2 regions of the Turicibacter sp. HGF1 genome follow, and region 2 is predicted to be linked to the other one. Evidence: a T-box and tRNA genes for the amino acid it is inferred to sense, from the RefSeq annotation. Region 2 holds a T-box; the other holds one or more tRNA genes.

Region 1 (17,409 bases), on a different contig from region 2:
CCCCTTGAAGCTAGATTACACAAAAAGCTGAAAGAGGCGATTAACATCCGCTGAAATTTGATGAGAGTTCGTTGTGGTGTAGCCACAAGTGACTATCGAAAATTTACCAGGATGTTGCCCCTTGAAGCTAGATTACACAAACCTACATTGATTATTTCTAATTCTCACATTCATTCAAATAGAAATATTAATAATTTAGAATAAAATGCTCTAAAAATTCGCAAGCTCAGTTAGAGAGATTTAAAAGGCTAAGAGTTACCTAAATAAATAAAAAAAGGAGTTGATTCTACTTTGAATCGACTCCTTTTTTTGTGATTTGTTTAATGCGTTCAAATGTTTCAGGACTGATAACATGTTCAATACGACAAGCATCTTTATCAGCCAGATCTTCATCGATATTTAAGGTCATCATTAAAAATTCTTTTATTAAGCAATGGCGTTCAAAAATTTCTGTTGCTTTTTGATGTCCAGATTGTGTGAGTTTAATTTGTCCACTCTTCTCTATTGTAATAAGCTCTGCATTTTTTAAAATTCCCATTGCACGGCTAATACTCGCTTTTGAAAAGTTGAGTTCATTCGCAATATCTATAGAGCGTACAACCCCATTTCTTTGTTCGAGAATTAAAATGGTTTCTAAGTAGTTTTCTCCTGACTCTTGTAGCTTCATAGGTATCCCCTTTTTCATTTTATAATCATGATATAAATATAGTTAATCTTAACATATTGAGGTCATTTAATTCAACTTTGATACTTTTTTCTCAAAATTGAATTGACATCATTATCAAAACATGGCATATTACTATTATCAGTTATCAAAAGCTAACTTGTTTTTTTCACGCGAGTTAGCATAGACTTACTTAAAGAGGAGGACTTATGATGCCACTTACGATGGCAGATATTGGAACACAATTATTGATTAAAAAGATTAATGGTCGTGATGATACGAAGCGATTTTTAGAAAGTTTAGGTTTTGTAACAGGAAGTCAGGTTATGGTTATCTCTAAGTTTGGTGGGAATTTCATTGTTAATGTAAAAGATACACGCGTTGCAATCGATGAATCGATGGCTAAACGTATTTTTGTTTAAGGGGGATGAAATAATGAGAACATTAAAATCAGCTACAATTGGTGAAACCGTCAAAGTTTTAAAGTTTAATGGTGAAGGTGCAACGAAGCGTCGTCTTATGGATATGGGAATTACAAAAGGAACGTCTATTTATGTTCGTAAAGTTGCCCCACTTGGTGATCCAATCGAGGTAACGGTTCGTGGGTATGAGCTATCCCTTAGAAAATCTGATGCTGAAAATATTTTAATTGATTAATTTTTTTATAACGCAGTTAGCTTAGGCTAACTAATATAGGAGGACTAATGATGAGTTTAACTGTTGCACTTATAGGAAATCCAAACTGTGGGAAAACAACTACATTTAATGCTTTAACAGGAAGTAATCAATATGTTGGAAATTGGCCTGGAGTTACGGTTGAGAAAAAAGAAGGTCGTTTAAAAGGTCATAAAGATGTTACTATTGTTGATTTACCGGGAATCTATTCTTTATCACCTTATTCTCCTGAAGAAATTATTACACGAGAATTTTTAATTCATGAAAAACCAGATGTTGTTTTAAATATTGTGGATGCTTCTAATATTGAACGTAATCTTTACTTAACCACACAATTAATCGAATGTGGAATACCAGTAGTTATTGCATTAAATATGATGGACATTGTTGAAAAAAATGGGACAAAAATTAATATCAAAGCTCTTTCTAATCATCTAAACTGTCCTATTATACAAATGTCAGCTTTAAAAAACAAAGGATTAAAAGAATTAGTCAAGGCAGTCATTGAATCAAAATATTCTACGGTTACTTTAAAGCCGATTTTCAACCATAATGTTGAAGCAATTATCGATAATATTACGAATTTAATTAAAGCTCAGGTTAAACCATTTCAATCACGTTGGTATGCAATTAAGTTATTTGAGCGTGATCAAAAAGTTTTGAATTCCTTAAATTTAACTCAGTCAATTACAATGGAAATCGAATCAATGCTTGTATCATGCGAAGATTTGCTTGATGATGATAGCGAAAGTATTATTACGAATGGGCGTTATGATTTTATCGGGAATATTGTGAGTAAATGCGTGAAAAAAAATAATCATTCTACTTTAACACCATCAGATAAGATTGATCAAATTTTGACAAATCGTTGGCTGGCACTTCCCATATTCGCATTGATTATGTGGGGAATTTACTATATTGCGATTACCTCTGTCGGTTCGATTGCAACGGATTGGATTAATGACACGTTCTTTGGAGAGATTGTTCAGGGAAATGTAGCAACTTTCCTAGAAAGTATTAATACGGCTGATTGGTTAACAGGCCTAATTGTAGATGGAATTATTGGTGGGGTCGGGGCCGTGTTAGGATTTGTTCCTCAAATCATGATTTTATTCTTCTTAATCGCGATTTTAGAAGATTGTGGATATATGGCGCGTGTTGCCTTCATTATGGATCGTGTCTTTAGAAAATTTGGTCTATCTGGAAAATCATTTATTCCAATGTTAATTGGTTCTGGTTGTAGTGTACCTGCTGTTATGGCGAGTCGTACAATTGAAAATGAAAAAGATCGTAAGATGACGATTATGTTAACACCATTTATTCCTTGTGGTGCTAAGTTACCCGTGTTCGCCCTAATGGCAGGTGCTTTCTTCCCTACCATGTCTTGGGTTGCACCTTCAATGTATTTCTTAGGAATTACAATGGTTATTATTTCAGGTATCTTATTAAAACGTACTCGTTTATTTGCAGGAGATGCAGCTCCATTTATTATGGAGTTACCCGCTTATCACTTCCCTAGTATTAAAGGCTTATTTATCCACATGTGGGATCGTGCTAAGGCATTTATCTATAAAGCCGGAACTATTATCTTTGTAGCCTCTGGTTTAGTTTGGTTCTTACAATCATTTAACTGGTCGCTTGAAATGGTTGATGCCAGTGAAAGTATTTTAGCTTCAATCGGACGTATTATTGCTCCTATCTTCACTCCATTAGGGTTTGGAAATTGGCAAGCTGCTGTTGCAACATTGACTGGATTCTTAGCAAAAGAAAATGTGGTTGCAACATTCGGTGTCTTATTCGGATTAGGTGAAGAGATGAATGAGGAGTCAGTTGAATTACTTGGCACAATCCACTCATTATTCACTCCATTAAGTGCTTATGCATTTATGGCATTTACTTTACTTGCTGCGCCATGTTTTGCAGCAATTGGAGCTATTAAACGTGAAATGGCATCTTGGAAGTGGACATTAATCGCGATTGGCTACCAAACTGGTTTAGCTTACGTAGTTGCCTTCCTAATCTATCAAGTCGGAACAATCATTATCAATCATAACATCTCACCTTCAACTATTATCATTTCACTAATCGTTTTACTAGCACTGGGATTTGCTATCAGTAAGATTCGCCGTGATCATAAAGAAAGTAGTTGTGGATGTGGATGCTCAGGATGTAAATCCATTAATAAATGTTCTAAATAATCTAAATTTGGTTAATAGCTAAAGATAAAAACACGATAACCTCCCAAACTTTTATCTGTATATTCTATCTGATAGCTTTAACAATATATAAAAAGAGAACTCGAAACGAAGCCTGAGTTCTCTTTTCTTTTTACTTTATATAACTGTGAGTTTTAAAAATAAAAAAAAGCCGCACATTCCTGTGCGACGTTATGTCAATTTATGGCGGAGGAAGAGGGATTCGAACCCCCGCTACGCTCTCACGTACTGTCGGTTTTCAAGACCGATCCCTTCAGCCGGACTTGGGTATTCCTCCGTATCAACAAAATTAATTATACATGACTCAAAACCTATTGTCAACAAAAGTTAATAATTTTTTTATTTTTTTACTTCTAAATGATCTAATTCCTCATCTATAAACAACACATAGATTATACATATAAAAATTTCCTTCGTCTTTAATGGTTCTATTTGCATAGAACCATTTGACGTAAGATTTGTTTCACTCAGTTTCGCTGAGCTTAACCACTCGATTCAGCCTTTTAGATATCTCTAACTGAGCTTGCGAAGTTTTAGAGTATCTTATCCTGTGTCACTAATGATGCTATCCGAGAATAGGAGGATTAGAATCATTTGTCACAGGGTTTGTGTAATCTAGCTTCATCGAGCAGCTCCTCTATGAAATTTGATAAACTTGATTGGAGCAAAAAACGCTCCTGTCACTTTCTCTTCATTTCTACGATGAGCTAAGCGCTTGTCTCAGCCTTTTTATTTATTTCTTAAATTTAGTGGATCTGGTAAATCTCTTACTTCATGGCAGTGACGACAACGTGGTTCGTATGCTTCTTTTGCCCCAACTTGGATGATTGGATCATGGTATGAAGCTGGTTGTCCATTAATTAGACGTTGTGAACGCGTAGCTGGTGCACCACAAACGCTACAAATTGATGTTAGTTTTGTTACGAATTCTGATTTTGTTAGTAGAATTGGCATTGTTCCGAATGGTTCCCCGCGGAAGTCTTTATCTAATCCTGCTACAATAACTCGAATTCCACGATCCGCTAGGTATTCTACTACGTCTACTACATTTTCTTCAAAAAATTGCACTTCATCGATTGCCACAGCATATGTTTCATCTGTGATGTGGTCTAAAATTTGAATCGGATGTTCAATTGGAATAGACGGCATTTTTAATCCACTATGTGATACCACTTCATCTTCACTATAACGATTATCAATAACCGGTTTAAATAAACAATATGGACGACGAGCAAAATCTAATCGTTTTAAACGACGAATTAATTCCTCTGTTTTACCTGCATACATACTCCCACAAATAGCTTCAACCCAACCCTCTTGACGGAAATCATACATTCTAAAAACCACCTTTCATCCTTCTGCATAATCAAACAAATTTAGTTGAATTTTGACACCCAACTAAAGCAACCTGATAATTATAACAGATATATATTTTAGGATTCAAGATAGATGCAAAAATGAAATTTTTTTCAGTAAAAACAAAAAAAGAGGAATTTCCTCTTTTTAATTTTATCCAATTTTTACCCGATGTTCATTCGGATTTAAACAAACTTTTGCTCCCATAGGAAGTGTTAAAAGGGGACTACAATGCCCGCTTTCAATCCCATAAGCAACTGGCTTCCCAAGCCCTTTTAACATTTTTTTTAATAATTTAGCTGAAGCCTTCTTATCAAAAACATTAAAATCACCAATCATGATTCCCGCTGCATCTTCAAGTTTGCCACTGTATTTGAGTTGAGTTAACAGTCGATCAATTGCATAAACCGGCTCATTCACTTCCTCAATAAATAAAATCTTATCCTTCGTATCAATCTCATAAGGTGTTCCAAGCGTCGAGCAAATGATTGTAAGATTTCCACCAACTAATATTCCCTCCACTGAATCTTTGGTATCATCATAGTAAGAAATATCCGTTAATTCTACAGGTTTAGCTTCTATTATCACATGCTTAGCACTTTGTAGAGTCACCTCATCCTTTAACATCAAGTCTTTCAACATCGGACCATGATAAGTAATTAGATTATGACATTGATTTAAGTAAATATGTAGATAGGTAATATCGCTATATCCTACAAATGGTTTTGGATATTTTGAAAATTTAAAATTCTTCAAATATGGGATGATTCGATTACAGCCATAACCACCTCGCATGCACAAAATCGCATCAACCTCATCATCAGCAAACATCATAATCAAATCCTCTGCTCGTCGACGATCTGACATGCCAGCTAGGTATCCTTTTCTTTCATAACAACTCGGTGCAACCACTACATCAAATCCCAATTCTTTTAACGTCGCTTCCCCCTTAAAAACTGTTTCTACTTCTAGGGGCCCCGCTAATGCTACAATTCCTATTTTTCCTCCTGGTAACAAGGCTTTTGGTTGAATCATCCCCATCCATCTCTCTTTCTTAGTTTTGTAATAGTTTAAGAGTTGATAAAACTTGTAAGCAAACCCCTACTTTAATTGCTTCCTCATCAATATCAAACGTATTTTCGTGTAATGTTGCCTCAATTCCTTTTTTCTTATTTGAAGTTCCTAAACTGTAAAAACAAGATGGAACAGCCTGTGAAAAATATGCGAAATCTTCCACTCCAAGACTTGGATGGTCAAAGATAACAATATTTGTCTCACCTAATAAATCAGTGGCGACTTCTTTTACTTCATCAACTATGTAATTATCATTAATTAATGGCGCATACCCTTCTTCAATTTCAACGAAGGCATTCCCCCCATAAGCTTTACCTGTACTTTCAACGACTTCCACAATTCGTTTTTTCATAAAAGTTCTTGTTTCAAGATCGAGTGTTCTTAGCGTCCCTCTAATGGTTACGTCATTACACACAATATTTCCTGCACTACCACCTTCAATCATTCCAAGGCTAATGACCGCAGAATTAAATGGGGATAAGTTACGACTTACAATTGTCTGTAGTGCTAAAATAATATTAGAAGCTATTACAATGGCGTCAATTCCATCTTGTGGATAAGCCCCATGAGCTTGTTTTCCTTGCACCTTAATCGTTAGCGTATCACTTGCCGCATGACATTTTCCATAATGGAATCCAATTTCACCAACTTGTAGTGTCGGGCGTACATGTAATCCAAGACAATGTTCAACATGTGGATTTTCTAAACATCCCGCTTCAATCATCGTCTTAGCCCCACCTACTGTTTCCTCAGCAGGTTGGAAAAAGAGTTTTACATTTCCCTTAAACTCATCTTTCAAACTTTGTAAAACAAATGCTGTTCCAAGTAAAATAGTCGTATGAACATCATGTCCACAAGCATGCATCTTCCCCGGATTTAACGATATGTAATCCGTTTTATTGACCTCTTGAATCGGAAGTGCATCAATATCCGCTCTTAACCCAATTGTTTTCCCGTCCGATGCACCTTCAATCAATCCTACAATTCCTGTTTCTCCAATTAACTGATCTATTTTAATTCCTGTTTCTTTCAAATAACTTTTAATTTTCGATGATGTTCGATATTCCTCTAATCCTAACTCAGGATGACGATGAAAATCTCGTCGAATTTCAACTAACGTCGGATAAATGGCGTCCACCATTTCTTTCACCTTTTGCTTCACATTTAAGCGCCTCCCCTAGTTTGAATACAGTACATCTCATTATATGTAAGTAGGGGCTTATCTTATGAATATAAAAAAAGCCCATCCTATAGGATGAGCTTTAGTTTAAATTAATTTTAATGCTTCTTCTTCACAGACTGGTTTTGAAAAATAATAACCTTGAATATAATCTATCTTCAAAGACTGTAACAATTTTAAATCTTCTTCATACTCTACTCCCTCTGCTACAACTGGTAAAGATAAAGTATGTGCTATATTAACGATCAATTTGACTAATCTAATAAATTCCTCACCTTGACTCATTCCTCTAACAAAGCTTTGATCAATTTTAACCTGAGATAATGGCAAATGAACTAAATAATTTAATGAAGAATATCCTGTCCCAAAATCATCGAGTGAAATCTTTACGCCTAACGCTTTTAACGCTTTAAGTTTCTTCGTATTTTCCTTCATATTTTCCATTAAAACTGTCTCAGTAATCTCAATTCCAATGAGACTTGGTGAAACACCAACTTTTTCAATCAATGATTTAAACTTATCCACAAAATTATGATTCATAATTTGCAAAGCAGAAATATTCATCGAAACAACCAATAGTTTAGTTGAATATTCATTTACCTTTTTTGCAAAGCGACATGAGTGTTCAATGATATAATCGCCAATTTCATCAATCATACGACACTCTTCAATCATTTTAATAATATCAATAATGGATACGTGCTGATATTTTGGATTATCCCATCTAAACAACGCCTCAAATCCTTGTAGTTGTTTATCACAAGTATATTGAGGTTGATAAAATAACGTAATTTCATTATTTTTAATAGCATCTCGTAAATCCATCTCGAGTTCGAGTGCAAATAACCGCTCCTTCTCTAAATCATCAGTGTAAATGACGAATTGATTTTTACCTTTTTCTTTTGCTCGGTAGAGTGCTAAATCACCTTGAAGTAATAAGTGATCCACATCAATATCACGCCCTTTGCTATTTACAATCCCCATACTAACTGAGATGATATTTGTCTTATCTCCTTTGCTAAACTCTGTTTTCATTTCTAATAAGATTTCATTAATCTTATTCATTAAATCAGTTTCAGAATTTAGATTTTTCCACACAACGACAAACTCATCGCCTCCAATACGAGCAACAAAAGCATCTTCACAAAGTGAAATTAGTTTTTTAGAAATCAGCAACAAGGCCTCATCTCCATAATGATGTCCAAAACTATCATTTAATTTTTTAAAGTTGTCTAAATCCATAAACATAACTGTTAAATTTAATTGAGCTTTTTCTGATTCAATATATTTGTATAAACTACGTCTATTATGCAGCCCAGTTAAAAAATCAGTATAAGCTAATCGTTTAATATGCTCTTGTGTTTTAATATCTTCCGTCACCTCACGCATCAGTGCGACAATCCCAATCATTTTATTTGCAATATCAAAAACAGGTGCCTTATAAATTTCAGCAATTCGTTCCTCACCCCGTAACTCAAACTGACGGATAAATTTTTGACTACATCCTTCTTTGATGACAGTCTGATCTTCATAAGCAATGACCGCATTAAATGACTTATCTAATTCTGAAATTTTATATCCCACGATTGATTCTCGTGATTTGTTGTAATATTCCATAAACTTAGAATTTACATCAATGATTGTTCCATCTAATTCTTTTAAACATATGGCAAATGGAATATTTTCTAAAATCATTTGAAGTTTGGCATCTTTGTTTCTAAGTTCTGTGACATCTCGTGCAATCCCTATTGTTCCAATGACTTCATCCAATTCATCAACGACCGGGGCTTTGTAAATATTAAATTCACGATATCCTTTTTTCCCGGGAATCACTTCCTCAAAAACAATTTGTCGTCTTTCATTCATGACAATCAAATCATATTCTCGACATGTCTCTCCAATTTTTCCATCCCATACAAAGGAATCATCCCGCCCAAAAATAACATCATCGTCTTTACCTGAATGTTCTCTAAACTCACGATTCACTTTAATATATTGACTATCTGTATTTTTGAACCATGCCATATAAGGAGTATTATTTAATAAAGCATCAAATTGTAATTGACTATTTTTAGATTCTCTAAGCACAGATATATATCTCAAATAACTTTTAACTTTCAACTTAAGTTCTTCTATATGAAGAGGTTTCACAAGATAATCATGAACTCCCATCTCAATAAATGATGCTAAATTTTTCTTTTTCTCAACAACAATTAAAACAGGTTTGTTATCATATAATGAACAATTCTTTAACTCTTTTAAGTGTGATAGGCCATGTTTATCATCCTCAATAATGATGAAATCAAATTCTTTTATTATAATCTCACGATGTGTTTCAAATTTTAAAGCATATTGTTGAAGAAATTCGTATGAAACTTTTTTTAACATTTTTTCAATGTCATGATTAGCACTAATAATTAATACCTGGATGTCTCTTTGTTTCATGATATTTCCCTCAAATCTTAAACGAATTTTGTCAATTAATATTATTATAATCAAAAAGAGGTGTAACTTATATAAAAACTCGATAATTTTATCCACAAAAAAAGCTATTATCCATTATAGATAATAGCCTATCTCTATTTTAATTGTTCAATGATTTGAGTCATCATTTGATTAATAAGTGTCAGTAAATCGTTAATCTCATTAAAAGTAATATCCTTAATATGAATTCCACAAGTTACAACAACAGTTACACCTAGCTCTTTTACTAATCGTTTCGCACATTTTAATACCACATCATCTTCTTTGTGTCCCGGAACTGTTAGTAAAGAAACCGAGGTTGTCTTTTTAGAAATATCATGTGGCATATCAACAGGAATTCCTAACGCTACAGCTCCAATATGAGGAATATCTCCACCTTCGATTGTGATATTTAAATCGTTCCCCATTTTAATGATTCGGCATTTAATGTTGTGTTCTTTAAATTTTTCACTAATAACTAACATCTTAACTCACCTCAAATTAATTTCGTTTATAGCGACAGCAAATACTTTCTAAATAATCAATTAAGATGAACAATATTAGACCAACTAAACTTAACACAACAATTCCTGAATACATGTCTATATAGTTGATACGCGACCATGAATCTTGAATAAAGTAACCTAATCCTTGCTTTGTTCCGTAGGCTTCTGCAAAAAATAATACAGAAAAAGCCGTCCCAATTGATAGACGAATATTCGTTAACACCTCTGATAAAATAGCCGGGAATGTAACATGTAAAAATAGTTGCCAACGATTCGCTCCAAGACTGATGAGTGGATTATAAAGTTCACCCTCTACATTTAAAACAGCGTCGCGTACCGATACGATGACCTGAAATACGGTAATTAACACGATAATCACGATTTTAGAGTTATCCCCAAGTCCATATAATGTCATTACCACAGGCAATAAAGCCGTTTTGGGGACAGGATAAACAAAATAGACGAGTGGGTTTAATAATTTATTACATCGCTTAGAATATCCCATCAAAAGTCCAACAAGTGAGCCAATAGTAAAAGAGATTAAGAGTCCGACAAAAATGCGATACAGACTCGCAAGGATATGAACATAAAATCCATTTTCAAAAAGGGTTGGTAAATTCAAATAAACTTTACCTGGCATCGGTAAGCTTCGAGTATCCATCAAGAACGATCCTATGATCCAAATAATATTTAACAAGATGAACCCTTTGATAAAGCTCCATAATTTTTCTAATGAAGTCAATTCGCCCACCCCTTTTTAATTAATTTTTTCATATGATCGTATAATGTTAAATATTCAGGGTGTTGTCTGAAATGATTGTTGTTGAAAAGTGGATTTTCAATTATTTCTGTAATTTGTCCTGGAGTATTCGACATGATGATAATTTTTTTTCCCATATATAATGCTTCATCGATACTATGTGTGACGAAGAAGGTGTTAATCTGATTTTCTTGCCAAATTTTTAAGAATAGTTCCTGTGCATCTTCTTTGATAATGGCATCTAGTGCTGAAAAAGCTTCATCCATTAAGAGTAAGTCAGGCTGCATTAGGAAACTGCGTACCATTGAGACACGTTGCTTTTGTCCCCCCGAGAGTTCACTTGGATATCTTTTGTTAAGAGCATCAATATTTAATGTCTTCATCGTCTCATTCATTTTATTCAATGTTTCATTTGTTACTTTTTCGCGTTTAATTTTAAAAGATAATAAACAATTTTCTTCGACTGTTTTCCACGGTAAAAGCCCAAAATTTTGAGGAATAAATCCTATCTTATGAAGATGAGGGTTAAGCTCCTCCCCGTTTAGAAGAACTTGACCCTCATACTCTTTGATTATTCCAGATAAGACATTTAGAAGTGTTGACTTCCCACACCCAGATGGTCCAATAATGGCACAGATATCATGACTATCTGCTGTGAAATTAATATTTTCTAATGCCTTAACCTCTTTATTTTTGCTTTTATAGGAAACAGATAAGTGATTTACCTGTATCATAAAAGCCTCCTTATTGCATCGCGATGTTGTTGATTACATCAGCTGCTTTAATGTCTTTAGTTAATAACCCCTTATCTTTTGACCAGTCTAATACTTTTTGGACATTTTCTTCAGCTGGTAAGTAGTTGTGTAGGTACTCAGGTAAAATGATATTTCCACGCATTTCATCTGAATAATTTGCTGCATTGATGATTACATCTTCAAATTCAGCGATATCTGTGTTGTTAATATAATCGATTGCTTTATTATACGCCTTGTAGAATCCTTGAACAGCTTCTTTATTTGCATCAATTACTTCTTGTAAGAAAGCTGTCACTGAAATCATGATATCTTCATTGTAGATTTTATCTACTTCTTTTGCTCCATTTGCAATAGCCGTATCATTAAATGGTGTTGGTAAAATAGCTGCATCCACTTGGTTGTTTTGTAATGCTTCTAAACGAGCTGGCATAGCAGGAATTGCAATTTTTTCAATATCAGCTACTGTCATTCCGTTACTAATCGCTAAATAATCTGATAAATAATCAATCATTGTATTTTCTGAAATCGCCATCGATTTTCCTTTTAAATCAGCTAGCGTAGAAATTCCTGATTCAGGTGTTGCTACTAATGTCCAAGAACCATTTGTCGTCCCTGTGATTTGCATGTTAATATCAGAATTTTGATAAATTGAAATCGCAACTTCATCGCATAAAACTCCGTCTAATTCCCCTGCTTGTAAAGCCGCATCGCGATCTTTTGCTGCTGCGAATACTTGTAAATCAAGATCAATCCCCTCTTCAGTGAAATAACCTTGATCTTGTGCGATGATTAATGGAACAACATCAATCGAACTCATGACTCCAAAGCTTAATTTAGTTAATTCTGTTGTCTCAGTCGTTTCTGATCCTTCAGGAGTTGGTGTTACTTGCTCCTCTTTTTGATCACCACATGCAGCTAACATTGTTGTGGCCATCAAAGCTACTGCCATTAGTGAAAATTTCTTAATCTTCATAGTTTGTATCCTCCCATTTTTTAAATAAATTATGATTTATATTAAGATAGCTTAATACCTTTCCTACAACGAAATTAACTAAGTCTTCTAAAGTTTGTGGATGGTGGTAAAATCCAGGCATCGCCGGAATAATAGTAGCACCTACTTTTGAAAGATGACACATATTTTCAAGATGAATCGTATTGAACGGAGTCTCTCTCGGTACAATAATTAATTTACGTCCTTCTTTTAGTGCAACATCTGCTGCACGACATAGTAAATTTCTAGATAATCCATGGCTAATTTCTGCTAAAGTCCCCATTGAACAAGGCATCACAATAACAGCATCAAATCCATGTGAACCACTTGCCACTCCAGCAAATAAATTATGATTATCTTCTAACTTAACAGTTGGTTGATTTAGTTCTTGGATCCATTGCTTTAAATCTAAAGAGAGCTCATATTTAAAGACTTGCTTTCCTTTATCCGTCGCAATAACATGAACCAAGTAACCCTTTGATGCAAGTTCTTCAATCAATCGTTTGGCATAAATACTACCACTTGCTCCTGTGATTCCAACAACAATTTTTTTCATGATTAATCTCCTAAATTAAACAATCAAGTAATCCTGTCACTAAAAAGACAATACTGATAACTTGATTAATACTATAAGAAGCGATTTTAACATTTGTTAAATTATCTGGCTTCACTAACCTGTGTTGAATTACAAATAATACCATATTTATTAATAAACCGCCATAATAAATTATACCCAATTGCGGAGCTAATAAGCCAACCATAAGTAAGAAAATGACAGCTAAAACATGAAATACCGATGAAATATGTAAGGCATTTTTCACTCCAAAGCGAGCCGGAATGGAATGAATTCCATTTTTCGTATCAAAATCATAATCTTGAGCACCGTAAATGATATCAAACCCTGCTACCCATAATGTATTAGCAGCTCCCATCGCAAGTGGAATTAATGAAATTTTTCCTGTTACGGCAAGCCATGCTCCAACTGGTGCTGCTGCCGAAGTAATTCCAAGGACTAAGTGACACATCCAAGTAAAACGTTTCGTGTATGAATAAATCGTCATTAAGAATAACGCGATTGGGGATAAGATAAAACAAATGGTATTTAACTGCCATGCTGCAAAGACCATAATAGCAAAACAGATCACAACAAAAATTAAAATTTCTTTTTTATTCATTAATCCCTGTGGTAATTGACGTGTTGCTGTTCGTGGATTTTTGGCATCAATTTCAGCATCAATGACACGATTTAAGGCATTCGCTCCTGTTCGGGCTGACATAAATGCAACTAAAATCCAAAAGATAACTCTAAAATTTAACTTTCCATTTCCTGCAAGTAACATTGAAATTAAAGCAAATGACAATGAGAAAATGGTATGTGAGAACATGACTAGTACTCCGTAGTCATTAATTTTTTTTCCTATTTTCTTAATCAATTCCATACTCACTCCATCTACGTGTGACTTTTTCTTTTACATCATCTGACATGACAATATCATCTGGCCAAACGCGTTGATGACCATCCATTGCTAACTTTTTCGTTGCATCGATTCCTAAACGATGCCCAAACTGTTCAGATGGAACCTCACGAATGACTAAATCACGCATAGCATCAATATTATTAAAGACTTTCCATGCAACTTTTGATGTATCTGTTGAATCAACATCCTCGTCAACAACAATTAAGAATTTATTATATTTCATAGCATCTTGTGACCATAATTCTTCCATTAACTGACGCACATCATCCTTGCTTTCTTTTTTGATTGAAACAACTAGGCATCCTTGTAAAACGTCTGACATTGGATAATCAAAATTTAATATTTTTTCATGAGTTGATAAGTATGCCGTCATATCGTCTTGGATTTTAATGTCCCATTTCGATTCAGTTCCTTCAACGTCAAATTTACGAGTCGCATCGACTCCTAATCTATAACCATAATGATCAGTTGATGAGGCATGATCTAGGGCATCAAGCGGACCTTGCGAGAAGACTAAATCTTTTGTCATGTCCAAACTTTCAAAGACTTGTTTAGCAACAGCTTTAGTATCATGTGGATTAATGTCAGCATCAACGACGATAATCATTTTAGCGTACATCATTTGCCCCATTCCCCATAAAGAGTTCATCACTTTTTTACCATGACCTGGGAATCGTTTTTTGATTGAAACGATGACACAGTTATGGAATACCCCTTCAAATGGTAATGAGTAATCCACAATTTCTGGATAAATCATTTTTAATAACGGTAAAAATGCACGTTCTGTTGCTTTACTCATATAGCAATCTTCCATTGGTGGACGTCCAACAATCGTCGCTGGATAAACTGGATTTTTCTTATGAGTTATGCATGTCACGTGGAAGGCTGGATACATATCTGCTAATGAATAGTACCCCGTATGATCCCCAAATGGACCTTCTAAACGTAACGCTTCATTTACATCCACATATCCCTCTAATATAAATTCGGCATCTGCTGGTACGTAAATATCGTTTGTAATCGATTTAACCATCTTAACTGGACGCTTACGTAAATATCCTGCAAACATCATTTCATCAATCATTTTTGGTAATGGTGAAATGGCTGAGAAAATTAAGGCTGGATCACATCCAATCGCGACTGAAACTGGCATCTTACCACCTAATTTACGATACTTATCATAAATTTCTCGACCATCTTTATGCCAATGCCAGTGCATTCCTGTCGTGTTCTTATCAAAGATCTGCATGCGGTACATCCCCGTGTTTTGAACACCTGTATCTGGGTCTTTTGTCATAACTAAAGGTAACGTAAAGAATTTTCCTCCATCATCTGGCCAACACTTTAAAACTGGAAGTGTGGATAAGTCAGGATCATGCTCAATTACTTCCTGACACGCTCCTTTAATAGGTAATTTCCAAGGTAAAACAGCTAACAAACGCATTAAGTTTGGCACTGATTTAATCAGACTTGGAATTTTCATATAATTTTGCATATTAATTAAATCTGCAATATCTCGCTCAACATCTTCTAATTTTTCAACGCCAAGTGCCCAGCTCATTCGCTCTTCACTTCCCATTGAATTAATTAAGACAGGATAATCAGATCCTTTAACATTTTCAAATAATAAAGCCTTACCGTAATTTTTAGACACTCGATCCGTAATTTCTGTAATTTCTAAATCGGCATCGACTTCGGCTTTAACGCGGACTAATTCCCCTCTATCTTCTAAAAATCGCATAAAATGCTGAATATCTTTAAAAGCCATCCGTATATCCCTCCTCAAATATGTGATATCTTCTTCTAGCTTTGAGCTTATCGATACTTTTTCACTATATTATCGTCAAAATTCTTCAAAAATTTTGAACCATTCTCTATTATAAATTGTTTCATATGAGGATGGCTATATAAAAATGATATCTTGTTAAGATTTTAACAAAAAAACATAAAATATTTCTTATATTTATATTTAAAAGGGACATCTCAAATGAAATGTCCCTCTCTTATTATTTTGTATATACCAGGATAGCATCGCATAAAAATTGTGCAGCTCCTGGTTTTATTTTTTCATCATAGTAAGCTGTAAATCGTGGGTCCGCTACATACATTTGGGCCAAGCCTGCGTGGGCTTCTTTACTATATGATGGCCATGTATACCCTAACCATTCATGATGTTTTTTAGCTAAAACTTGAGCGAGTTCACTTTCTGGATTATTAGTCTCCATCGCCTCTTCAAGTAATGCTAAAATTTCATATGATAATTGGTTCATTGCTTCATATTGTTCTTTTGATAAGTTTTTGAATTGTTTATTAGAATGATTAATGACATCTTCTCCGTATTTTTCACGAAGTTCCTGTCCATATCTTTGTTCGTTTTCTTCAATTAATTGTTTTTTTAATCCTTCAAATTTTTGTTTATCTGTCATTTTTATCTCTCCTTTACGAGATTGAATCGTTAATTGTACGGTTTCAATCATAGTATCAATCTGTTTTCTTTTTTCAAGGAGTTTTTGATAATGGTCTTGTAAAGCTTGCATATCATCAAACTGTGGATTGTTGATTATCTGTTTAATCTCATCAAGTCCAATGCCTAATTCTTTATAAAATAAAATCTGTTGAAGTTGATCAACTTCTTTTTGTGAGTAGATACGATATCCTGACGAACTCATTCGAGCCGGCTTTAACAAATCAATTTCATCATAATAACGTAACGTTCTCGTACTAATCCCTGCAAGATGTGCTAACTTTAAAATAGTATATTCCATCTTCAAATTCCTCCTTTCATCTTTATCATACAGGTTAACGTTGCGTAAAGGTCAACTACTTTTTTGACTATTGTAAATAAAATCTTGTAAATTGTTTAGGGCTAGTTTTTCTCATCTGAACTATATTTCTCACTATAATCTATTTTAATGAAGTAAAGTTTTAATTTCGTGAATCATCTTTTGTTTTATCTATCATTACTTTTGAAAATTTCACAAACTATTTCCTTTATTAAAAAGAGGTCTCCACTCTGACATGGAAACCTCACTTCAAACATAGAAATACTGAAAAAATAATTTTACGATAGACATAGACTATCCAATGATCAAACTTTTATACAGAAGATTTTTAAAATTTCATAGAGCCTCGACGATAGGAATTTAAAAGTAATTTCAAATCATCAATCTGATCCATTAATTCAAGGCCAACATCAGTGTCCCTTACCCGCTTTCTTACTAATATTTTTTCGACAACGACTCTTGTGGATAAAATATCCAATTCAAGAGCGATGGCTTTTTCTGTTGATTC
Region 2 (16,367 bases):
AAGATTTAATTAAAGAGGCGTCAATTAATCAACCGGAAATAGAAAAGAAAGTAACGAAAGTATTAAATCCACATCTAGATTATGTTAAAACGAATCTAGAGTCTTATTTCGGAACGAAAGTTAAAATTAAAGAAAAACAAGGTAAGGGTCAGATTATTATTAACTATAATGATCTTGATAACTTAAATCATTTACTCGAGATAATGGGTATAGAATTATAATAGTAAGGAACGATAGAATTGAATTTATTTTTAACTAATTTAGAGCAAGCAATGTCAACAGCAGATGGTATTGCTAAATTCTTTTCAATGGACAAAATTGAAGAATTTTTAGTTCAATTTGCTTTTGATATTTTTACTGTGATTGCGATTATCATTGTTTTATCAATTGTTCGTCGCATTGGTAAGAATATTATTAAGCGTGCATTCGCTGTTAATATCGATAAATTACAAAAGATGACAGGTGGAACGAATCGTCGTAAAGGGACACTTGAGAGTCTTGTTTTAAATATTTGGCGTTATATGATTAATATTATAGGATTAATTGCCGTTTTAGGTGTATTTGTTCCGATTCAAACATTATTAGTAGGGACAGGAAGTTTTGCAGTTGTCTTTGCATTTGCTGCTAAAAGTATGCTTGACGATATTGCAATGGGATTTTTCATTGTGTTTGAAGATTTATTCTCAGTGGGAGATTTTATTGAAGTTGATGGAGCAACAGGTACAGTTGTTGAGATTGGATTACGTTCTGTTAAGATACGCGTTTTAACAGGAGAAACAGTTATTATTCCAAATGGTAATATTAATAAAGTTATTAATCATTCCATTTCAAATGGGCAAGCAGTTGTTGATATTAGTGTAGCTTATGAAGCGGATTTAAATAAAGCTTTATCTACACTTGAAGAAGTTGCGACGCGTACATTTGATTTATATGATGAGATTATTAAAAGACCAGTAGTACTTGGGGTACAAGAACTTGGGGCATCTGAAGTGGTTATTCGTATGATCGCTGAAGTACAGCCGACGACACAGTGGCATATTCAACGTGAATTACGTAAGATAATCAAACTAACTTTTGATGAAAAAGGGATTGAAATTCCATTCCCACGCATGGTTGTATACCAACATAATGGAGGCAATGCAGTCAATGAATAATATTGTATTTGGACTTAATGATATTGTTGAAATGAAGAAACAACATCCTTGTGGGACAAATCGTTGGCAAGTGATTCGTTTAGGGGCAGATATTAAGATTAAATGTTGCCATTGTGAACGCACTTTGATGATGCCAAGACCTGAATTTAAGAAGAAAATTAAGAAAGTTTTAGTCTCTGCAAGTGAAGCTGTAAATGAATAAAATTGTACTGTAAAAGTTAGGTTTGCAGTAACTAAAAAAAAGCGTTGAAATCACTGATTTCAACGCTTTTTATTTTGGAATGACGTGTTAAAAAAATGTAAAATATGCTATAATATATATAGAAAGAAAAAGGTGATTAAACATGCAAACTGAAGTATTTATTACGAGCGAGTACATTACTCTAGGACAGTTTTTGAAGTTTGAAAACATCATTGAAAGTGGAGGAAATGTAAAGTTCTTCTTAGAAGAAATTCCAGTCTATATTAACAATGAACGTGATAATCGTCGTGGACGAAAACTTTATCCAGGTGACGTGATTGTAATTGATGAAGTTGGCGAATTTGTCATTGTCGCTGAGTAGATAGGAAGATTCTTTTGTTTATTAAAAAACTAGTTGTGAAACAATTTAGAAATTATGAGAATGCTTGTGTAGAGTTTAAGAAGAACATCAATATTATTATTGGAAATAATGCACAGGGGAAAACGAGTTTGATTGAGTCGATGTATGTTCTCTCCACGACGAAATCCCATCGAACGAGTAAAGATTCTCAGCTTATTTTATTTGGTACCGATTTTGCCCGTATTGAGGCCGATATTAAACGCGAACAAGATGACTTTTCTTTATCCCTAGTCCTTTCTAAAAAGGGCAAAAAAGCTAGCTACAATGGTATTGTTCAAAAGAAATTGAGCGACTATGTAGGTAAGTTAATTGTTGTTATGTTTGCTCCCGAAGATTTATCTTTAGTAAAAGGTGGCCCTCAATATCGAAGACGATTCATGGATATGGAGATTGGACAGTTATCGCCATCATATCTTTTTCATTTAGGACAATATTCAAAGCTTTTAAAACAACGTAATGAGTTGTTAAAACAGCTTCGTATAAATCGCCAGAATGAGTTGTTACTGGATGTTATAACTGAGCAGTTGGTTCCACATGCTGTTTATGTTTTGAATAAACGCATTGAGTTTTTAAAGCAATTGGAATCATTTTGCAAAGATGTTCATGGAGAAATTTCAAAACAAAAAGAAGAGATTCAATTAGACTACATCAATTCGTTTAAAAATATAGAATTGGATGAAGAATCTATTTTACAAAAGTATAGAGAGTTATATGATCAGGATATTCAGCTAGGATCAACTAATTTAGGACCTCACCGCGATGATTTTAGTGTTTCAATTAACGGGATTAATACCCATCAATTTGGATCACAGGGGCAGCAACGTACTGCATCATTGTCGATGAAACTTGCCGAGATTGAGTTGATTTATTCAGTTTTACATGAGTATCCCATTTTATTGTTAGATGATGTTTTAAGTGAGTTAGATGATACTCGTCAAACTCAATTGCTTAATACAATTAAAAACAAGGTTCAAACTTTTATTACAACGACGAATATTGATGGTATCGACGATGAAGTAATAGAATTAGCAGATATATTTACGATTAATAATGCTGAGATTAGGATAGGTGATAAGTATGACTCAAGAAACGACAACACAGCAGTATGATGCTAGTAATATTCAAGTCTTAGAAGGGCTTGAAGCCGTTCGAAAACGCCCTGGGATGTATATCGGTTCAACAAGTGGACGCGGATTACATCATTTAGTGTGGGAGATTGTGGATAACTCTATCGATGAGGCCTTAGCAGGATATTGTACAGAAATCAATGTAGCTATCACAGAAAATAACGAAATTATCGTAAAAGATAATGGTCGTGGGATTCCAGTCGATGTTCATAAGCAAACAGGTAAATCAACAGTTGAAACAGTTTATACTGTGTTACACGCCGGTGGTAAATTTGGTGGTGGCGGTTATAAGGTATCAGGGGGGCTACATGGTGTAGGTGCTTCTGTTGTTAATGCCTTATCAGAATATTTAGAAGTTACAGTTAGCCGCAATGGGAAAAAGTATTTCCAATCATTTGAAAAAGGAACTCCAATGAATGAATTACATGTGATTGGAGAATCGGATACAACTGGAACTGAAGTTAAATTTAAACCAGATCCAGAAATTTTTACTGAAACAACGGTTTATGATTATGATATTTTAAGAAATCGTATTCGTGAATTAGCATTTTTAAATAAAGGGTTAAAAATTACATTAGAAGATTTACGTTCTGAAAAACCACAACGACATGAGTTCCATTTTGAAGGTGGAATTAGTGAGTATGTAAGCTTCTTAAATAAAAATAAAGAAGTTATTCATGAAGATGTTATTTATGTTGAAGGAGAACGTGACGGAATTAGTGTTGAAATTGCTATGCAGTATAACACTGGTGTTGCAGGAAATATTTATTCATTTGCTAATAATATTAATACTCATGAAGGTGGAACACATGAAGCTGGGTTCCGTGCTGCATTAACGCGTATTATTAATAGTTATGCTAAAAAGGCAAACTTATTAAAAGGTGATGATGCTTTAATCGGTGAGGATATCCGAGAAGGATTAACTGCGATTATTTCAGCAAAACATCCAGATCCACAGTTCGAAGGGCAAACGAAAACGAAGCTTGGTAATAGTGAAGTTCGTCGTATTGCTGATAATGTGTTCTCTGAAGGATTTGAACGTTTCTTAATGGAAAATCCACAGGCTGCAAAATTAATTTTAGATAAGTCTTTAATGGCAGCACGTGCTCGTATGGCAGCAAAACGTGCTCGTGAGATGGTTCGTCGTAAATCACCACTTGAGTCTTTAGGGTTCAAGAGTAAGTTAGCCGATTGCCAATCACGTGATGCTAATATTTCTGAGTTATTCATTGTCGAAGGGGACTCTGCCGGAGGATCTGCTAAACAAGGTCGAGATAATAAATTCCAGGCAATTTTACCTCTACGCGGGAAAGTTTTAAACGTTGAAAAAGCACGTATTGATAAAGTTTATGCAAATAATGAGATTAAAAGTATGATTCATGCGATTGGAACGGGTGTTGGAGATGAATTTGATATCGAGAAAGCTCGTTATCATAAAGTTGTTATCATGACCGATGCCGATGTCGATGGAGCTCATATTCGTACGTTATTATTAACGTTCTTCTATCGTTATATGAGACCATTAATCGAGAATGGATATGTTTATATTGCACAACCTCCTCTATTCAAAATCTCTCAAGGAAAACGAATTGAGTATGCTTATTCACAAGAAGAATTAGAAGCTGTTATGGAAACATTATCAGCAACACCTCGTCCTAATGTTCAACGTTACAAAGGGCTTGGAGAAATGAATGCTGAACAATTATGGGAAACAACAATGGATCCTGAAGTACGTACGTTATTACAAGTTACTCTTGATGATGCTGTTGAAGCCGATGAAATTTTTGATATGTTAATGGGTGATCGTGTAGAGCCACGTCGAGAATTTATAGATGCTAATGCTAAGTACGTAACAAATCTTGATTTCTAATTTGAAGCAACATCTATAAGGAGGAACGAAAATGTCTGGATATGATCAAGTTAAACCACATAACATAGCAAAAGAAATGAAAACTTCATTCATTGATTATGCAATGAGTGTTATTGTATCGCGTGCTTTACCGGATGTTCGTGACGGTTTAAAACCTGTACATCGTCGTATATTATATTCGATGAATGATTTAGGAATGCACAGTGATAAACCATATAAAAAGTCTGCCCGTATCGTCGGGGACGTAATTGCCAAGTACCATCCTCATGGGGACTCGTCTGTTTATGATGCCATGGTACGTATGGCACAAGATTTTAGTTATCGTTATCCTTTAGTTGACGGTCACGGAAACTTTGGTTCTATCGATGGTGACGGAGCAGCCGCAATGCGTTATACAGAAGCAAGAATGTCAAAACTTGCGATGGAAATGATGCGTGATATTAATAAAAATACGATTGATTTCCAACCTAACTTTGATGGTGAAGAACATGAGCCAGTTGTTCTACCAGCACGTTTTCCAAGTTTATTAGTTAATGGTACAACTGGGATTGCAGTAGGTATGGCTACCAATATTCCTCCACATAACTTAACAGAGGTGATTAACGCCTGTTTAGCTTATATGGAGAATCCAGAAATCGATGTTTTAGGATTAATGGAACATATTAAAGGGCCGGATTTACCAACAGGGGCTTTAATTTTAGGGACTAAAGGTATCCGTAACGCTTATGAAACTGGTAATGGTTCAATTATGATGCGTTCAAAATGTGAAATTATCGAAGGTCATGGTGGGAAATATTCAATTTTAGTAACTGAAATTCCTTACCAAGTTAACCGTGAACGTTTAATTGAAAAAATTGCTGAGTTAGTTAAGGAGAAACGTTTAGATGGAATTACAGATTTACGTAATGAGTCTAACCGTGAAGGAACTCGAATTGTTATTGAATTGCGTAAGGATGTTAATCCACAGGTTATGTTAAATAACTTATTCAAATTAACTCAATTACAAGTTTCTTACGGAATTAATATGTTAGCTCTTCAAGATGGGCAACCTAAAGTATTAAACTTAAAAGAGATTATTGCAGCGTATATCAAACATCAGGTAGAAGTTATTGTACGCCGTACGCAATTTGATTTAAATAAAGCAGAAGATCGTGCTCATATTTTAGAAGGATTCCGTATTGCGCTTGATCATATTGATCGTATTATTGCAATTATTCGTGGTTCTTCAAATGATGAGGAAGCATTAAATAACTTAATTTCAGAATTCTCATTCTCTGAACGTCAAGGTAAAGCAATTCTTGAGATGCGTTTACGTCGTTTAACAGGTTTAGAACGTGACAAAATTGAGGATGAATATCAAAATTTAGTGACTTTAATTGCTGATTTAAAAGATATTTTAGCTAATGAGTATCGTGTACATGGTATTATCCGCGATGAGTTAACAGAAGTAATGATTAAGCATGGTGATGATCGTCGTACTGAGATTGTTCGTGGTTCTGATTTTGATATTGAGGATGAAGATTTAATTCCAGAAGAACAAGTCATTATCACATTAACGAATAATGGATATATTAAACGCCAACCTATCTCAACATATCGTTCTCAAAACCGTGGAGGACGTGGTGTCCAAGGTATGGGAACTCATGATGATGATTATGTAAAAGAGTTGCTATCAACTTCTACGCATGATTATTTATTATTCTTCACGAATAAAGGTAAGGTATATCAGAAGAAAGCTTATACTATTCCAGAATATGGTAGAACAGCTAAAGGATTACCGATTGTCAATATTATTGAAATTGCACAAGATGAGGAAATTAGTGCGATTATTCCAGTTAAAGAGTTCAATGAGAATGAGTTCTTATTCTTTGCAACTCGTACCGGAGTCGTTAAACGTACAACGTTATCAGCATTTGGTAATATTAGAACAAATGGTTTAATTGCTTTATCATTGCGTGAAGATGATGAGTTAATTGGAGTCAGAAAAACAACTGGTTCAAATGATATTGTTATCGCATCAAGTGGTGGTAAATTAGTATGGTTTGAGGAAGATCAAGTTCGTTCAATGGGACGTACAGCTGCCGGAGTTCGAGGAATTAACCTTGAAGAGGGAGAAGTTGCAGTTGGAATGGAAATCGTAACTGAGGATCAAGAAATTTTAATTGTTTCTGAAAAAGGATTTGGAAAACGTACTCCAATTAGTGAATATCGTAAAACTAGCCGTGGTGGAAAAGGTGTTAAAACAATTAATATTACAGATAAAAATGGTTCATTAGTTGCAATGAAAACTGTAACAGGTGAAGAAGATTTATTAATTGTAACGAATAAAGGTATTATTATTCGTACACCGATTAGCCAAATTTCACAAACAGGACGTGCAACACAAGGGGTAACGTTAATTCGATTAACTGATGATCAATTTGTATCAAGTGTGGCACTTGTTGAACATGAAGAAGAGCATACAGAGGAATTAGCAACTGAAAAGGTTGAAAATACCGAAGCTTCAGAAATTTTATTAGAAGAAAAAGAATAAACAATAGGTCTTATGCGCATATAATTAAATTTAATGAGACATAATAATATAAACTAATGTACATATGTGATGTCAGAATTCATATCAATAGATAAACCTATAGAAGCAGTATTAAATGTAAAAAACTACTGCTTCTGATATAATATTGACAAAAAAAATGTATAGTGTTATATTACAAGTAAATAATAAAGCATTGATTAGGATTAGTAATTTTCTTTCTATAGCATAGAGAGTCAGTGGTTGGTGTAAACTGATGTATAGGAGATTAAGAATCAACCTAGGAGCGGAATGAAGAAAGTCATTGATGAGTATTTATTCACGGTATAACCGTTATCTTTGTAAGGGGTCTCTAAATTGTTCCACGTGGAACAAGAGGCAACTAGGGTGGCAACGCGGGTTAATCTCGTCCCTAATTCAGGGACGAGATTTTTTTATTTTCTTTTAAATCTTTGAACTGAAAGGGGATGTTGATGATTGAATTGATGCTAAATCATATTAGGAGGAATTGACATGTTAGATTTAAAATTAGTACGTGAAGATTTACAAGGTACAATTAAACGTCTCGAAACACGTGGTGGTGATTTTAGCTATTTAAATAAAATTGCTGAATTAGATGAAAAACGTAAAGAAATCATCTTAGAAGTTGAACAATTAAAGTCTAAACGTAATGAAACTTCAAAATTAATTGGTCAATATAAACGTGAAAAAAAGGATGTAACTGAATTATTAAGCCAAATGGATGGTGTTGGTGAGACAGTTAAACAATTAGATGAGCAATTACGTGTGATTGATGAAGAAATTAAAAATATTTTATTAGGAACTCCAAATGTTCCATGTGGAACAATAGCTGTAGGTAAGGATGAAAATGATAATGTTGAAATCCGTAAATATGGAGAACCAACTAAATTTGATTTTGAACCAAAAGCTCACTGGGATTTAGTAACTGACTTAGATATCATTGATTTTGAACGTGCAGGAAAAATCACTGGTAGCCGTTTTGCAGTTTATAAAGGATTAGGAGCTCGTTTAGAGCGTGCTTTAATTAGCTTTATGTTAGATTTACATACTGGTGATCATGGATATACTGAAATTCTACCTCCAGTTATTGTTAATCGCGCAAGTATGACTGGAACAGGGCAATTACCAAAGTTCGAAGATGATGCATTTAAATTAGTAGATAGTGATTATTTCTTAATTCCAACTGCTGAAGTACCAGTTACTAACTTACATCGTGATGAAATTTTAAGTGCTGATCAATTACCAATTAAATATACAGCTTATAGCCCATGTTTCCGTGCTGAGGCAGGTTCTGCTGGACGTGATACTCGTGGTATTATCCGTCAACATCAATTCAATAAAGTTGAATTAGTGAAATTCGTTAAACCTGAAGATTCTTATCAAGAATTAGAAAGTTTAACTGCTAATGCTGAAAAAGTATTACAGTTATTAGGGTTACCTTACCGTGTTATCGAATTATGTACTGGAGATATCGGATTCTCTGCTGCTAAGACATATGATATCGAAGTATGGTTACCATCTTATAATGCATATAAAGAGATTTCTTCTTGTTCTAACTTTGAAGATTTCCAAGCACGTCGCGCAAATATTAAATTCCGTCGTGATGCTAAAGCTAAACCTGAGTTCGTTCATACGTTAAATGGTTCTGGTCTTGCTATTGGACGTACTGTTGCAGCAATTATTGAAAATTACCAACAAGCTGATGGAACAATTGTGATTCCAGAAGTTTTACGCCCATATATGCGTAATGCAGAAGTAATTAAATAATTTGTATCTTAGTCAGAGGAGTACTGTATAGTACTCCTTTTTAATTTGTATAAACGCATTATTAGACATGAAAGTGTTTTGACAGTGAGATTAGATTAAAGTAAAATATTAGTATAATATACCAACTGAAGATGAGAGTGATAAGATGAAAAAACGGGGAATGAGTATTATTCTTATCATATTGTGCTTTATACCACTGATATCTGCATATGCGGGGGATATAAGCCAGATTATTTATCGGGTTTATGTTAATGATCAGATGATAGGTGTTTTAAGTGATATTGCAATATATGAAGAATATGAGGAAAAGAAGATTGAATCTTATCTAAATCACTATAAATTAGAGGATTTAATTATTCCTGATAATGTTCGAATTGAACAAGAGGTAACATATATTCCGCATATTCCGAAAGATGAGGAAGTCATCAATTATATTGATGAAAATGTTAAGTTTAAAACAAAAGGATATTATGTTAAAGTTGGTTCAGCTAATATGTGCGTAAAGGATGTTACTGAAGTTGAAAAAGAGATTGAATCATTATTTCAGTTATATATTTCTGAATCTGATTTAAAGCGTGTAAAGGATACAAATTTAAAGATTGAACCTCTGATGACTGAAGGAGAACAGGTTATTGGAATTAAATTTAGTCCAAGTGTTGAGTATTCTAGTTCTATTTGTAATATTGATGATTTAGTTACTAAACAGGAGATTGGAAATCTGATTTTAACTGGTGAAAAAGATCCTGTTAAAGTAGGTATTTTAGAAAATGATAGTACAATTGAAACTTTGGCATCATTAAATGATTTGAAATATAATGATTTCAAATTATTAAATTATCGTGTTTTAAGTAACCAGGCGATACCTTATGTTGGGCAAAAATTTAATGTTACGCCGATGATGCAATCCGTCCAAATTCAGGTTGAAAAAGAAGTTGTAAAGCAAGAAGTGATTGAGTATATAACTGAGACGATAGAGGATCCAAATCTTCCTGTGGGGGAAACATATACAGAGCAGGAAGGGTATAATGGTATTAAGCTGACATCTTACAAGGAGTCCTATATTAATGGAGAACAGGTTTCTCAAGAAAAGTTGAGTGAAAAAGTACTAAATGAGGCTCAAAATCGTATTGTTGTAAAGGGAACGAAGGAAATTCCGAGTCGTGGGACAAAGGATTGGAAATGGCCAACATCACGATATACGATTAGCTGTGCTTATTTATGCTATAGTGGTCATTATGCTTTAGATATTTCGGCTTATGTGGGACAGCCTGTTTATGCAGCTGATAATGGGGTTATCGTTCAAGCTGGCTGGAACGGGGCTTATGGATATAGTATTTTGATTAATCATAACAATGGATATTATACTCGCTATGCTCATTTAAGTAAGGTTGATGTATCTGTTGGACAAGTTGTGGCAGGAGGGCAATTAATTGGAAAGGCTGGTAATACGGGGAATAGTACAGGTCCTCATCTTCATTTTGAGATACGGACCAATACTGGATCCCAACCGAGTTATGCACCTAATCCAATGAGTTTTTATTAAAAAAAGTAGGTAGGCTTTCAATAGCCTACTTACTTTTTTTATTTTTGAGTGCTTCTATGTGTTACCACTGGATTAGAAGTTATAAATCATGTTAAAATGAATAATCAGATAAATATCAAGGTTAAGATATAGGTTTCTTTAGAGAAAAAGGTGATATGATGAGAATATGTGTATTATCGAGCGGAAGTGTCGGAAATGCGACGATTATTGAAACAGAAAATACAGCAATATTAATAGATAATGGTTTATCATTAAAAAAATTACAAGAATTGATTAAAAAAAGTGGATTTGACGAGAATAAAATTAAGCATATCTTTATTACACATGAGCATGGGGATCATATTAAAGGTGTTGGTGTTTGTACACGTAAATGGAAGTTAAATGTTTGTGCAACAGCTAAAACAATTGATGAGATGCATCGCAAGGCGATTATTAAGCCAGGTGTTGAGAAAACGACGATTTTAGAGAAGAATGAATGGGCTGAATTTGATGATTTAATGATTATGCCATTTAGAACATCTCACGATGCTGTTGATCCTGTTGGATATATGATTAAAAAGGATGAAAAAGTACTAGTTTATATTACTGATACAGGGTATATTACAGGTGATATTTTAAAGACTTTACATAATGCAGATGCTTATATTATGGAAACGAATCATAATGTGGAGATGTTACAGATGTGTAATCGTCCGTGGTCGTTAAAGCAACGTATTTTGGATGATTGTGGCCATTTATCGAATGAAGATTCTGCTTATGCTTTAAGTCAGTTAATCGGAGATAAAACAAGACATATTTATTTAGCACATTTAAGTCAGGATGCAAATTTACCAGATTTGGCAGAAATGACGGTACGCCATATTTTAAAAGAAGAAAATGTTGATATGAATAAATTAAATTTACATATGACTTATCCGATGAATCCATCAAAGGTGATTAAATTATAAGGAGGAATAATAAATGTATACTTGTTTAGAGCATGTTGAAGAAGCAATGGATCGTTATTTAGATGAATACGGTAAATTACCTATTTTAGTGGAAGTTGAGTTACCTGAAAAATGTCAGTTTTGTAATCATTCAGCGGTTTATAAAATTATCGAAGGAATGATGGCTGATGAGGAAGATTTCGAATAGGATTTAACGTATAAAATTCCCTGTTAATCAGGGAATTTCTTTATGAATTGGAGGATATGATATGAACATCACGATTATTTCAGTCGGAAAGATTAAGGAAAAGTATATTAAACTTGGAATTGATGAGTTTTCTAAACGTTTATCACGTTATTGTAAATTAACGATGATTGAGGTTCCAGATGAGAAAACACCTGATAATGCATCAGAGCGCGAGATGGAATTGATTAAGGATAAGGAAGGAAAGCAAATTCTTTCTAAGATTAAAGATAATATGTATGTAATTGCGATGGATTTACAAGGAGAAATGAAGACTTCTGAGCAATTTGCGAAACAGTTAAGTAATTTAGCTCTAAGTGGTGATAGCAATGTGGCGTTTATTATCGGAGGATCTCTTGGATTATCAGATGATGTTAAAAAACGTGCCAATTACAAACTTTGTTTTTCAAAAATGACTTTCCCACATCAGTTATTTAAATTAATTTTACTTGAGCAAATTTATCGCACGTACCGTATTAATAATAATGAACCGTATCACAAGTAGGTATGTATATGTTCACATATATAAAGGGGCGTAAATGCAATGGAAAAGATATATCGATTAGTAGATTCTAGCGGAAAAGAATATGAAAGTAAGGTGCCGGGAAACTTTGGTGGTCATAAAAGATTGAAAATATATGGTCGATTAGATTGTAAATCTGCAGCTAGATATATTGAAAAAGGACAGTATGTACAGCATAGAGTATTTTTTGCAAATGAGGAGATTGCCATCAAGGCTGGTTATAGACCGTGTGCGAAGTGTATGCCGGAAGAATATAAGGAGTGGAAAAATAGAAAATAGGGGGTAAATATGAAGGTTTAATTTTTAAAGGCAGCAGAAGCTGATTTTGATGAGGTAGTTGATTTTGCAAACTATGTATTTAGTCATGATGGAGGCAAGACTGATTTTCCAAGTTTGTTACCTAAGTTATATAAGAAAGATTATCAGATGATGGAATATCACTATCTTGTAAAGGAAAATGGAAAGATAAAGGCTTTAGTAGGGGCATTTCCGATGGAGCTTAGTGTTTTAGGTCAGACGTTAAAGGTTTTTGGTATCGGTACGGTGTCTGTTCATCCTTATTCACGAGGATGTGGGTATATGAAGCAGTTAATGAATATGGCGTTAGGAGATATGAAAGAACAAGGATTCCATTTGAGTTGTTTAGGGGGAAAAAGACAACGTTATGAACATTTTGGATATACGCCTTGTGGGCAAAAACTTTCTTTTACGTTAAATAATGAAAATATTAAATATAGACTAAATCATTATGTTAATGAAAATCTTATTTTTAAGGGAGTAACTGATGATATAGAACAGGCCTACGAGCTTTATAATAAAGCACAGTTTAAGGTTACTCGAGAAAAATCAGTTTTTTTAGATTGGTTAAGGTCTTGGGATTTTAATGTTTATTTTGTTTATGAGTGTAATCATTTTATTGGTTATGTTGTTGTGAACAAAGAAAATACTTATATTAGTGAGTTAGTTGTTAAGAATGATGAGGATTATATTCGTGTTTTAGCAACTTATATTCATAACAATAAGGCGGATTTCGTGAATTTTGAGTTGCCTGTTTGGGAGAAACAAAAGATAAAACAGTTAACTCAGGTTGCAGAAGATGTCACGCTCCATCACGCTTATCAGTTTAATGTGTTGAATTATGAAGAGATTATTGCACAGTTGTTACATTTTAAAGCCAGTTATGCTGATTTGATCGATGGGGTGTTAAGTTTTGAAGTTTTAGATTACGGTATGTTTGTCATTTCGGTAGAAAATGGAGAGGTAACGGTTAGTAAGTTTGAGGGAGAGTGTGATGTGTTGCTTAGCCATATTGAGGCGATGCAGCTATTCTTTTCACCTTTTGGACAGCATTTGGTCGATGATGAGTTATTCAATCATTTGATCCATTCCTGGTTCCCAGCACCTTTATTTATGCCGACGCAAGATAAGGTTTAAAAATATAGTTTTCGTTATCATAAATTTTCTAGGAAAAAAATAAATATATAATGAGACTAGATTCAGATTTTGAGTCTAGTTTTTTGATTATAAATGGATAAATAAAGATTAAGTAGAAAATTTATCCTTTAATGTTGTAAAATTAAATTGATAGGATTATCGGAATCTAATGATTTAATATAGGGGGGAATTTATGACTGAATTAATGATAATTAGTGGGATTGTATTAATTATCTGTATCACTTCGAGTAAAGTATTGTATAAGTTTGGGGTGCCGATGCTACTTATATTTATGGTACTCGGGATGCTATTTGGATCAGATGGACCTGTTGGAATTTATTTTGATGATTATGAATTAACGAGTCAGTTATGTTCTTTGGCATTAGTTTTTATTATGTTTTATGGAGGATTCGGAACCAAGTGGAAGATGGCTAAACCGGTAGCTGTCCCATCTATCATGATGTCTACACTCGGAGTCATGATGACTGCGGGGTTGACCGGTTTGTTTTGTCATTTTGTTATAAAAACAACGTTATTAGAAGGCTTATTAATTGGTGCTGTGGTTTCTTCTACTGACGCGGCATCGGTCTTTGCTGTATTGAGGGCGCAACGTTTAAATTTAAAGGGATCTTTAGCCTCACTTTTAGAAATTGAAAGTGGAAGTAATGACCCAATAGCGTACATGATGACAGTTTTGATTCTTACGATGATGAAAAGTTCTAGTAGCCTTACCATTGGAACGGTATTAGGTAGTGTTTTAACACAAGTTTTAATAGGTGGAATTATCGGAGTTATTAGTGCGAAGGGAACGGTTTATCTATTACGACGATCGAAGTTTGAGATAGAAGGTTTTTATACCATTTTTGTTACAGCAATCGCCATTCTTTCGTATGCATTAAGTGAGTATCTAGGTGGAAATGGATATTTAAGCGTCTATATAGCCGGAATAATTATTGGGAATAGTGTTATTCCTCGTAAGAAAAGTATGTTTCACTTTTTTGATGGAATCTCTTGGATTATGCAAATTGCATTATTTTTTATGTTAGGTTTATTGTCTTTTCCATCTAAATTACCGTATGTGAGTGGGAAGGCAGTTGCTATTTCGTTGTTTATGATATTAGTTGCTCGTCCATTAGCCACGTTTACCATTCTTAGCCCTTTTAAATTTACAATGAAGGAAAAGTTGTTTATCTCGTGGGTAGGATTAAGGGGGGCAGCATCGGTTGTCTTTGCGATTATTGCTATAACTTTTGGAGTTATGATAGAAAATGATATCTTCCATATTATCTTTTTCATTGCTTTATTTTCTGTTTCGATTCAAGGAACACTTATCCCTAAAGTGGCTACTTTGCTAGGATTAGTTGAAACGGAAGATGAACACCAAGTATTGAAGACTTTCACAGATTATACAGGAGACATTAATACAGATTTATTAGAGGTTACAATCAAAAAAGACAGTCCGTGGCTGAATAAAACAATTATGGATGCAAATATTCCGGAAGAAATCTTGATTGTAATGATAAAGCGTGGAGATAAAATATTAGTTCCAAAAGGTGCGACTGTGTTAGAAGAAGGCGATATTTTAGTTTTAAGTGGAAATGGAATCAAAAGTTTATTAGAAGGTTAATTATGATTACATCAAACAGTCTTATTCATTGAGTTAAATGTTTAAGACTGTTTTTATATTGAGATAGAGTTGATGAATGATGATTTTTAGTTATAGGCCTCATTATCTTATTAAGGAAAGTGTTATTAATGAGTGTAATATGAGGTAAAGTATAATGAGATATAGAAATTAGGAGGTTATGGTTATGGCTAGAGGCGTTTTAGTAACGGGTGGCGCTCATGGTATTGGAAAGCAGATTTGTTTGGATTTTTTATCATTAGGTGATTTTGTTTGTTTTATAGATATTGATGAGGAAAAATCATGTGAATTTGAAAAAAGTCATCCAAATTTATTTTATTTTTATGGTGATGTGGCAAATTCAGCAACTTTGAGGGAGTTCGTAGAGTTTGCAATAAAGAAATTAGGTCGAATAGATGTGTTAGTTAATAATGCCTGTCGTGGAAATAATGGAATTTTATCTGATTTAGATTATGACGGCTTTGATTATGTGTTAGCAGTGGGGTTAAAGGCCCCTTATGAACTAAGTCGTTTGTGTAAGGAAGAGCTTAAAAAGAATCGAGGTCATATTATTAATATTGCTTCTTCAAGAGCCTTTCAATCGGAGCCGGATACAGAGGCCTATGCCAGTGCAAAAGGAGGAATTGTGGCGTTAACTCACGCTTTAGCTATTTCTTTAGGACCAGATGTATTAGTAAATTGTATTGCCCCTGGTTGGATTAATGTGATGGATGAAGTGACGTATAGTAAAACGGATGAGATGGCCATTCCAGCAGGAAAAGTTGGCAACCCAAAAGATATTTCGAGTATGGTAATCTATTTAACTAATCAGACATTTATGACAGGAGAAACGATTACGATTGATGGAGGAATGAATAAGCGAATGATTTATCATGGAGATTGGAATTGGCAATATAATAGTTAAAAGAAGACATTAATGCTCATTCTTTATTAAGATTTAATTTTTAGGTAGCGGTACAAAGAGATTGGAATTAAGATGAT

What was found. A T-box is a leader RNA that pairs with one kind of tRNA and senses whether it is charged. The one in region 2 lies ahead of serS (serine--tRNA ligase), so its partner is inferred to be a tRNA-Ser.
Region 1: it encodes a tRNA-Ser, which carries the amino acid that the T-box ahead of serS (serine--tRNA ligase) is inferred to sense. The anticodon was not compared.

The regions. Positions count from the first base shown of each region.
Region 1 is NZ_AEXQ01000118.1:19-17,427, forward strand. It holds gene HMPREF9402_RS11565 (metal-dependent transcriptional regulator) at 287-667, opposite strand; gene HMPREF9402_RS11570 (FeoA family protein) at 877-1,086, shown strand; gene HMPREF9402_RS11575 (FeoA family protein) at 1,100-1,321, shown strand; gene feoB (ferrous iron transport protein B) at 1,369-3,537, shown strand; tRNA gene HMPREF9402_RS11585 (tRNA-Ser) at 3,740-3,832, opposite strand; gene HMPREF9402_RS11590 (thymidine kinase) at 4,285-4,890, opposite strand; gene HMPREF9402_RS11595 (S66 peptidase family protein) at 5,065-5,946, opposite strand; gene HMPREF9402_RS11600 (M20 metallopeptidase family protein) at 5,966-7,147, opposite strand; gene HMPREF9402_RS11605 (EAL domain-containing protein) at 7,253-9,610, opposite strand; gene HMPREF9402_RS11610 (proteasome assembly chaperone 4 family protein) at 9,745-10,113, opposite strand; gene HMPREF9402_RS11615 (ABC transporter permease) at 10,130-10,795, opposite strand; gene HMPREF9402_RS11620 (ABC transporter ATP-binding protein) at 10,873-11,628, opposite strand; gene HMPREF9402_RS11625 (ABC transporter substrate-binding protein) at 11,639-12,622, opposite strand; gene HMPREF9402_RS11630 (UbiX family flavin prenyltransferase) at 12,612-13,196, opposite strand; gene HMPREF9402_RS11635 (UbiA-like polyprenyltransferase) at 13,207-14,079, opposite strand; gene HMPREF9402_RS11640 (menaquinone biosynthesis decarboxylase) at 14,066-15,886, opposite strand; gene HMPREF9402_RS11645 (MerR family transcriptional regulator) at 16,125-16,883, opposite strand; gene HMPREF9402_RS11650 (fructose-bisphosphatase class III) at 17,230-17,409, opposite strand, start outside.
Region 2 is NZ_AEXQ01000028.1:911-17,277, reverse strand. It holds gene HMPREF9402_RS02865 (ParB/RepB/Spo0J family partition protein) at 1-221, shown strand, start outside; gene HMPREF9402_RS02860 (mechanosensitive ion channel family protein) at 240-1,154, shown strand; gene HMPREF9402_RS02855 (DUF951 domain-containing protein) at 1,147-1,356, shown strand; gene yaaA (S4 domain-containing protein YaaA) at 1,499-1,717, shown strand; gene recF (DNA replication/repair protein RecF) at 1,732-2,865, shown strand; gene gyrB (DNA topoisomerase (ATP-hydrolyzing) subunit B) at 2,834-4,753, shown strand; gene gyrA (DNA gyrase subunit A) at 4,785-7,286, shown strand; T-box leader at 7,471-7,700, shown strand; gene serS (serine--tRNA ligase) at 7,797-9,071, shown strand; gene HMPREF9402_RS02825 (peptidoglycan DD-metalloendopeptidase family protein) at 9,217-10,614, shown strand; gene HMPREF9402_RS02820 (MBL fold metallo-hydrolase) at 10,773-11,561, shown strand; gene HMPREF9402_RS14105 (CxxH/CxxC protein) at 11,575-11,748, shown strand; gene rlmH (23S rRNA (pseudouridine(1915)-N(3))-methyltransferase RlmH) at 11,810-12,289, shown strand; gene HMPREF9402_RS02810 (Ada metal-binding domain-containing protein) at 12,329-12,586, shown strand; partial or broken gene HMPREF9402_RS02805 (GNAT family N-acetyltransferase) at 12,626-13,741, shown strand; gene HMPREF9402_RS02800 (potassium/proton antiporter) at 13,935-15,368, shown strand; gene HMPREF9402_RS02795 (SDR family oxidoreductase) at 15,553-16,290, shown strand.